One region of the Trichocoleus sp. AS-A1 genome, then DNA from elsewhere that is predicted to be linked to it. Evidence: predicted binding sites of a transcription regulator. Region 1 holds the regulator's gene; the other holds the start of a gene.
The links. Region 1 encodes HrcA, which represses chaperone genes, less so after heat shock. Its sites were predicted from a motif close to ANTTAGCACTCNNNANTNNNGAGTGCTAANT; they were not measured.
Positions count from the first base shown of each region.

Region 2: a site for HrcA is predicted at 2,484-2,514, ahead of groES (co-chaperone GroES). Genes of this name have one in related genera too.

Region 1 covers NZ_JAMPKG010000014.1:135,926-140,349, forward strand. The annotation lists gene NC994_RS13090 (DUF2834 domain-containing protein) at 1-117, opposite strand, end outside; gene NC994_RS13095 (hypothetical protein) at 298-981, opposite strand; gene NC994_RS13100 (DUF2834 domain-containing protein) at 996-1,682, opposite strand; gene hrcA (heat-inducible transcriptional repressor HrcA) at 1,802-2,914, opposite strand; gene NC994_RS13110 (hypothetical protein) at 3,039-3,230, opposite strand; gene NC994_RS13115 (rhodanese-like domain-containing protein) at 3,426-3,785, opposite strand; gene NC994_RS13120 (DUF3352 domain-containing protein) at 3,916-4,424, shown strand, end outside.
Region 2 covers NZ_JAMPKG010000004.1:175,546-179,969, forward strand. The annotation lists gene NC994_RS05075 (hypothetical protein) at 1-245, shown strand, start outside; gene groL (chaperonin GroEL) at 358-1,995, opposite strand; gene groES (co-chaperone GroES) at 2,117-2,428, opposite strand; gene NC994_RS05090 (ferredoxin) at 2,734-3,186, shown strand; gene NC994_RS05095 (response regulator transcription factor) at 3,388-4,035, shown strand; gene NC994_RS05100 (NIL domain-containing protein) at 4,094-4,339, opposite strand.

The DNA.
Region 1 (4,424 bases):
GAATGTTAACAACTTCCAAACCAGCGAAAACGTCTCTGGTTGAGCAAGTGGATCTAACCATACGGTATAGACAAGAAATGTAATCCATATCAAGAACAAGGCAATTTTTCTGCCCATAATCTTGACCCATAACTTTATACATCAATTATTTAACTTTAAAAGTCCGATAACAGCACTTACCTCCGTCTTAAGTCACACCAACTTGCATTCAAAAGAAAGCCACAGCCTCTCCTTTCTTTCCTCCGCGTCCTCTGTGACCTCCGCGGTTTGTTCTCTCCTAAAAACCTCGAAAATTGTTCACACTCGTGTAGTGTTCGCAACAGACTCTGGTGCTGAACCAGCACTGGCTTCTGGTAAAGGTGGACGAATACAGAGATAGGCAAGGGGTCCCAGCAGAGGAACCAGCGATACTGCCCAAAAAACTGGGGGAATATTGAACCCTCGACGCGCCATATCATCGCCGAGAACGGTCGGAAACAACAGACAGAACAGGCAAAAAGCCAAACTCATGCCATTGACAAAGCGATCGCTTTGGAATTGTTGAATAAACCCTGCCCAATCACCCGCAAGCAAGCCAAATGCTAGCAAGAAAAGCGTGCTGAAATTGAGGATAATACCCGTCCAGCGAGAATCAAAAACTTTCAGCAAGGTATCCTTTTGCCCGGAAAACTCTTGATTCGGTTCCCTCAATGCTAAATAAGGTATTAGGCTAATCACTCCCGTTCCCGCTGAACCCAAAGCAAAAGGCCAGAAACGAATCTTTTGCATCCTCCCATCGACGAACAAAAGACAGCTATAGATGAGTATCCAGATGCCAACTAGGGAAAATATAGAAAGGATAATTGGGTTGACCTGTGTCCACTGACCCGTCAATATATTTTTAATGAGCCTCAGCGTGTCTGGCGTAATTGGCGGTGCCAGCAGCAGAACATAGGAGATAAATCCAGCCCATAATAACCAAAGTGCTGTTTTTCTAGCCATATTTCCATAAAATTTTAATTTCTAGATTGTGCGGGTTGCCGTTCCGTGGAGAAAGCTTCGGCATTAGTTTCTGGTAAGGGAGGACGCAGGCAAAGATAAGCTAAAGCGCCAAACAAAGGAATCAGCACTACTATCCAAAAAAGTGTAGAATTCTTGATTCCCCGACGCGCCATATCATCTCCCAGAAGTGCGGGAAATATTAACCACAGCAGGCAGAAATCCAAACTCATGACATGAACGAAGCGATTTGTCTGGAACTGCTGAATATAATCTGCCCAATTCCCGCCCAATAAGCCATATACAACCAAACTCCCAGCGCCGAATGTTAGCAAAAAACCAAGCCACCGGGAATCGAGTATTTTTAGAAATAAATTCTTTTCTCCGTGAAATTCCTGGTTGGGTTCTCGCAGTGCTAAATAAGGCAACAAAGCAAATGCTCCGACTCCAAAAGAGAACGCCGAAAAAGGCCAAGCTGCTACCTTTTGCTGTTTGCCATCAATGAGCATCAGACAGGCGTAAATCATCGGTACGATGCCCAGAAGATTGAATAGCGCGACGACTAGGGGGTTAATCCCTGTCCATTGACCTGTGGAGAGATTTTTGATGAGTTCAAATGTGCCTGGTTGTTCAGGAGGTGCTAACAGAAAGGCATAGGTAATAAATGCTGCCCAAAGCAACCAAAAGCCAATTTTTCTAGCCATATCAGTGAGGAATGAAAAGCAAAAATTAGAGCTAATCGCAATTAGCCATGTTTATCGTTCGTGGTTCGTGGTGGGCTACCCAATCGCTAATCGCGATTTGCGATTAGCGATTTTCTAAATTAAGCAGGTTGCGTAAGAGCATCCGAGAGATAATCGGCGGCGGCTTCAACGAGTGCGATCGCATTTTCGTACACCATCCGCGTTGGCCCCAAAACCCCCACACTTCCCACGGGTACTGAACCCTGCTGGTAAGTTGCAGAAATCAGCGTACAGGTACGCATCGGTTCTAAAGGATTTTCCGAACCAATCCGCACCGTCACCCGCGAACCAGAAGTGACATCTGAGATAGCCGTGACATCTGGTCTAGGCCATTCAAAGATTAAAGGCCACAGCTGGTCTTGTTCCTCTTCCAATAGATGTATAAGCGTCTGCACTTGCTGTAACTCGGAAAATTCTGGCTGACGCAATACTTCAGCGACGCCACGAACCATAATTTGAGTTGTGGCAGGTTGGGAAGTGCGACGGATCAAGTCGGAAAGCAGATTTCGCAAGGAATCGACATATCGTTGAAATTCTCGGTCTAGTTCGCTCCAGTCTAAAGTTGCCAATTCACTGAGCGATCGCCCCCGCAAGTGGCTATTCAGAAAATTCGATAAAATTTGCAACTCCCGATCTACAATTTCTGCGTCCGGTTGCTCATCCTCCGATTCTGAGAGCGGTAACTCCATTAAGACGCTAGTCGTCTCATAAGAATCCGTCACCACAATCAGCATCACCCTTCCCGGATCGAGCTGCACCAGTTGCAAATGCCGCAAACGATTAGTTCGAGTCTGCGGCATCGTGATCAGGGTAATATAACCGCTGAGCGTTGCCAGAATTTGCGCTGCACCCCGCAACACAGTCTCGAAACTCTGATGTTCCAAGTTCAAACGGTTTGTGAATAACTGCTCTACCTGACGCCCCAAGGCTTCAGAAGGCTTAATTAATTGATCGACATAAATTCGATAGCCAGAGTCAGAGGGAACCCGTCCAGCCGAGGTATGGGGTTGATAGAGCAACCCCGCTTTCTCTAAGACGCCCATTGCATTGCGAATCGTCGCTGGACTGACGCACAGATTATACTCGTCTACCAAAGCTTTTGAGCCGACTGGCTCAGCCGTCGCAATATAGTGACGGACAGTTGCCCAGAGAATACGTTGTTGACGGTCAGTCAGACTTACTTGCCTAGCCATTTAAACGAAAGCCGAATTGGATAGGGTTTTAAAAACAATTGGAAATTCCTGGACTTCTGATGATGAATTTCTCAGTAAGTCCGGCGCTCTTGTCAAGCAAGCAGCCGATTAAATATAGGATAGGTTAAAACAGAATAGCAGATGCTGCCTTCTGCCTGCCGGTTCGCCACACCCAGCCAGTAGAAGCATAACAGCCGCCGAACTTCAACCTTAGACATACCATGACGATCGATCGCAGAGTTAGGACATTATCGCTACCCGTAACTCTAGAGTCCACAGTCTCTATCAGGATTGTCTGTAGTCTACTCGACTGCATCGAAGTTTGTCAGCCAAAACCTCTAAATACTTATTTCGCTAGTAAAAATTAAAACAATATCGTGAACCGTATTTAATTAAAAAATCTAGCCCCAGCCTTTTTCCTTGGTAAGGAAGAGGAGAATTTCTGCCCTCTTGTTGCAGGAAAGGGTTGGGGGAGAGGTTCCAGCTTCAAGATAGTTTTGTACTGGGATCATTAGTATTGGGAAATTGTCGGATCGACTCGGATTGAGTAGGCATCGATGCCACCAGCAATATTTTTGACATTGGTGAAACCTTGCATTTGTAGCCACTGGCACATCTGCACCGAACGGATGCCATGATGACAGAGAACCAGCGTCTCGGTGTGCGGATCGAACTGGGTATGGATTTGGTCAGCCCAGTCGGCAAATTCCGACAAGGGGAGGTTTTCAAAACCCTCAATGCTTGCGATCGCAACTTCCCGGGGTTCTCGCACATCCACCAATTGCAGACTCTTCGGAGAATCGGCAAGACGGCTGGCAAGTTCTTCTACGCTAATCTGGGGAATATCTTGGCTAAAAGATTGAGCAGACATGAGGTTGTGCAACGCTTGAGATTAACTAAGATTTTAATAGTTAGCAGTCCGATGAGCTGAAATAATAGGTTCTGACATCGGGATTAGTGTTCTTAGCTGAATCGCGCTCACCCAAGGTCTACATTTCACCATGAAGCGACGCTCGTTTTTCTACGTTCTAGCAGCTGGCGTTTTAGTGCTGCTGTTAATTGGTGCCGGTGGCTTTTACTGGCTAAGGGCAAACAGCCCCCTCGCCCTTCTAGGAGGTGGGGAGGTGACGAACCCAACTGCCACCATATTTGTGCCGAAACAGGCACCCGTAATGGTGTCATTGCTTGTGAATCCAGATCGGTTGGAAGGGTTGCGGCAGGCTGTAGCGCGTCCCGCGAACCGCAAGCGATCGCGTGCAGAACTCAACCAATTTAAACAAAGCTTACTCGCGAACACGGATCTGGATTATCGCCGAGATATCCAACCCTGGCTGGGGGATGAAATCACGCTGGCTCTCACCAGCTTAGATATGGATCGTACCCGTGACAATGGAGAGCAGCGCGGGCTGCTCCTAGCTGTCACCACCAAAAACCCGCAACGCAGCCGCGAGTTTGTGGATTTGTTCTGGCAGAAGCAAGCAAATGTCGAGACAGATTTAGTCTTTGAAAC
Region 2 (4,424 bases), on a different contig from region 1:
GGTATATACAAGGTTTTGAAGAAGGTGGTCAGAAAGGAGTTGACTTTGCTGAGTCTTCTAGGTGGCTTTCCCTGTTGTTAATCCACCATCCAAGTAAGGATACTGATAATGAAACTTTCAAAGCTTTTCGCTATAAAGTCATAGAACTTACGAGGAGAGGTGGTAGCCTCATGGGATGGGACAAAGTACAAGCTCTGCGAGACGAAATTATTGAAATGGCAGAAAAAGACTCTAGATTGAACTGAGTATCATTATCATAAAAACGAAGGGCAACTACTCTAAAATAGTTGCCCTTCAAAATTAGCAGGTTTGTAGGGTGGGCACGATTGATCGCGCACACCCTAACCCAACAGAGAATTAGTAGTCGAAGTCGCCGCCCATGCCAGCGCCAGCACCCGCAGGAGCGCCATCTTTCGGCTCAGGCTTGTCAACCACGATACACTCGGTTGTCAGCACCATGCCAGCGATAGAAGCGGCATTTTGCAGAGCGGAACGAGTCACCTTGGCAGGGTCAACGATACCGGCTTCAAACATATCGACGAACTCATTCGTCGCGGCGTTGTAGCCGACGTTGAAGTCCTTCTCTTTGACGCGCTCAGCAATGACAGCGCCATTCTGACCGGCGTTCTCAGCAATCCGCTTCAGAGGAGCAGCCAAAGCACGAGAAACAATCATCGCACCTGTCAACTCTTCATTCTTCAGGTTGGCAGTTGCCCACTCTTCCAACTGAGGAGTCAGGTGAGCTAGGGTTGTGCCACCGCCAGGAACGATCCCTTCTTCCACAGCAGCTTTAGTCGCGTTGATGGCATCTTCCAGACGCAGCTTCTTATCCTTCATTTCGGTTTCGGTCGCAGCGCCCACTTTGACGACAGCGACGCCACCAGCCAGCTTAGCTAGACGCTCTTGCAGCTTCTCGCGGTCATAGGAAGAATCGGTTTCGTCCATTTGACGGCGGATTTGCTCACAACGAGACTTCACAGCAGCTTCGTTGCCTTCGGCGACAATTGTGGTGTTGTCCTTGGTGATGTTGATACGGCGAGCTTTGCCCAGCATTTCTAACCGGGTGCTTTCCAGCTTCAGACCAGCATCTTCGGTGATCAGCTGACCACCAGTGAGAACGGCAATGTCTTCCAGCATTGCTTTGCGGCGATCGCCAAAACCAGGAGCCTTGACAGCAGCCACATTCAGCACACCCCGCAGGCGGTTAACTACCAGGGTTGCCAGAGCTTCTTTCTCGATGTCCTCAGCGATAATGATCAGAGGACGACCAGCACGAGCGACTTGCTCCAGAACGGGCACTAAGTCTTGGACAAGCGTGATTTTCTTGTCGGTCAGCAGGATGAAAGGCTCTTCCAGAACCGCTTCCATCCGCTCCATGTCGGTAGCGAAGTAGGGAGAGATGTAGCCTTTGTCAAAGCGCATCCCTTCGGTGATTTCCAGTTCGGTGGTCATGGACTTCCCTTCTTCCAGGGAGATGACGCCTTCCTTGCCCACCTTATCCATCGCTTCAGCGATCATCCGACCAACTTCTTCGTCGTTACCAGCAGAGATGGTACCAACTTGAGCGATCGCTTTGGAATCTTCTACTTGTTTGGCGTGTTCGGCAATTCTTTCCACCAGGAAGCCAGTGGCTTTGTCAATCCCGCGCTTCAGAGAAATTGCATTTGCACCCGCAGCAACGTTTCTCAAGCCCTCTTTTACAATTGCATGAGCGAGAACGGTTGCAGTCGTAGTGCCATCACCAGCAGCATCATTGGTCTTAGAAGCGGCTTGACGAATTAAGGAGACCCCCGTGTTTTCAACGTGATCTTCTAATTCAATTTCTTTGGCAATGGTGACACCATCATTCACGATTTGTGGTGCGCCGAACTTCTTCTCTAGTACCACGTTGCGGCCTTTAGGGCCGAGAGTGACAGCCACAGCTTCAGCTAGGATGTCCATCCCTTTTTCCAGGGCGCGACGAGCGTTTTCGTTGTAAATAATGCGCTTAGCCATAGTTCCTCAGTTGTTTTGAGTTTTGAGTTTTGAGTTTTGAAGGAGTGTTGAGCGTTGAGTTTTGAGTGTTGAGTTAAGCAGATGTTTTTAACTCGGAACTCTCAACTCAGAACTCATAACTTTATGAAACGACTGCTAAAATGTCCTTCTCTGAGAGCAGAACGTACTCTTCTGTGCCGAGTTTGATGTCTGTGCCAGCGTACTTGGAGTAGAGAACCTTGTCGCCCACAGAGACTTCCAACTCAACACGAGTGCCTTTGTCATCGCGCTTGCCAGGTCCCACAGCGACGACTTCCCCTACTTGAGGCTTTTCTTTGGCATTATCAGGAAGAAGAATTCCACCAGCGGTTTTCTCTTCAGCAGCGCTCACTTTCACAAAAACGCGATCGCCCAGCGGCTTAACAGTGGATACGCTTAGAGATACAGCTGCCATACAAACTTCGCTCCTATTACAGGTTTGACTCAAGACACACGATTCGTTCGTTGAGAATTAGCACTCTCAACCTCTGAGTGCTAATTTAGCCCAACCAGTGTGCGATCGCAACAAAATTCTTTGTACGGGTTCCCGAACTTATCCGGTTGTCGGAAGACTTTAGTAGAAATGCTTAAGACACAAAGATAGCTTTAGTCATTGGGATGGCATAGCGCGATCGCACTCAATCTGCTAAAAAAAATTGGAACCGCTAAAATCTCCTAAAAAACGGATATCTCGCTTCTTCCAAGGAAATCAAATAAATAATGACTGAAAACACAGTGGCTGAATCTAGCCCTGAAATTCCTGAAACTTGTCAATCATCAGACCCAAACGCTCTCGCCGCTTGTGTGCAGACCTTGGGACTGAATCAAATTCAGCGCCATGTCTTCATCTGTGCCGATCCAACCTTACCCCAGTGTTGCTCCAAGGAAACCAGTTTAGAATCTTGGAATTACTTGAAAAAGCGACTTAAAGAGCTAAAACTAGACAAGCCTTCCGACAAAAGCCCTCTTTGCATTTTCCGCACCAAAGCAAACTGTCTGCGAGTTTGCTCCCAAGGCCCAATTCTAGTCGTTTACCCAGATGGTGTTTGGTATCGTGGAGCGACTCCTGAAGTCATTGAGCGGATTATCCAAGAACATCTGATTGGCAACAAAATTGTGCAAGAATACGCTTTCTTAGTTCATCCACTACCAAAACCCTATACAGTAACATAGTAGCTACGTTATATTCTTCCGTGTACCTACTAGATTTTCGTCGTTGTGACCCATGTCAGTGACTATAATTTTCTAAAAAGAGATTATAGGAATTGCCTAGACTTAGTAGGAGTCGGTGCAGCAGGGTGCTGAAAAAAACGTAAACTATACGTACAAAACGGTTAAAATTTTCACAATTCCAGGCTTGGCGAGTGGCACAGCATGAAAGACACCAGTATAAGAGATAACAAACGACTGTTGCTGATTGATGACGACCCCAACCTGATTTTGCTGGTCAAGGACTACCTGGAATTTCGGGGGTACGAAGTCATCACCGCTGAAAATGGTCGGGAAGCACTGGAAGTTCTAGAGCATGATATTCCTGACATGATTATCTGTGATGTCATGATGCCAGAGATGGACGGAATTGCCCTTGTGCAACACGTCAGAGAAGATCCCCGCATCAGCTGGATTCCAGTTCTATTCCTCTCAGCGAAAGGTCAAAGTCAAGACCGAGTCAAGGGTCTCAATACTGGGGCAGATGTCTACATGGTCAAGCCCTTTGAGCCTGAAGAATTGGTGGCGCAAGTGGAATCTTCTCTTAAGCAGGCCACTCGCCTAATTCATCATCCAGCTAGAGGAACCGAAGGAGGGTCGAAACTCCAGGTACCTGACACTGTAGAATTAACCCCGACCGAGCTGAAAGTAGTTCAGTTTGTGGCAAGAGGTATGGCAAATCGAGAAATTGCTGAGCAGATGAACGTCTCTCAGCGCACGATTGAGAGCCACGTATCCAATATGTTAGGTAAAACGAATCTCCATAACCGCACGGAGTTAGCTCGTTGGGCGATTGAGAGTAATATGGCTTAACAAATAAAAAGGCAAAATTAATAATTGAAATTATTAATTTTGCCTTTTTAAATTTTCGTTACCACCCATCTTGTTCGCTGTCAGATTTGCCCCACAGTTCTAGATCCAGTTCATTCAAATAAGTTAAGGCGCTTTGAAGTTGGCGAGTCGATCCTGAGAGTTCTAGGTCAAACCAGCCATCATCTCTAGCGTTGGCTCCTAAAAGGGCAGCAGCAATATTAACTGTGACACCGTGGTGAGAGACTAGTCGTGAGATGATTGGATCTTCCTGATATTCCTTGGGAATGCGGATTCTGACACGCATTTTAGTAGGTCTGTTATCTTCGTGCCCAGTCGTAGATTGAGCTGGTTTAGAGGTATTTACAGGCAAGTCATTTGTACTGTACATA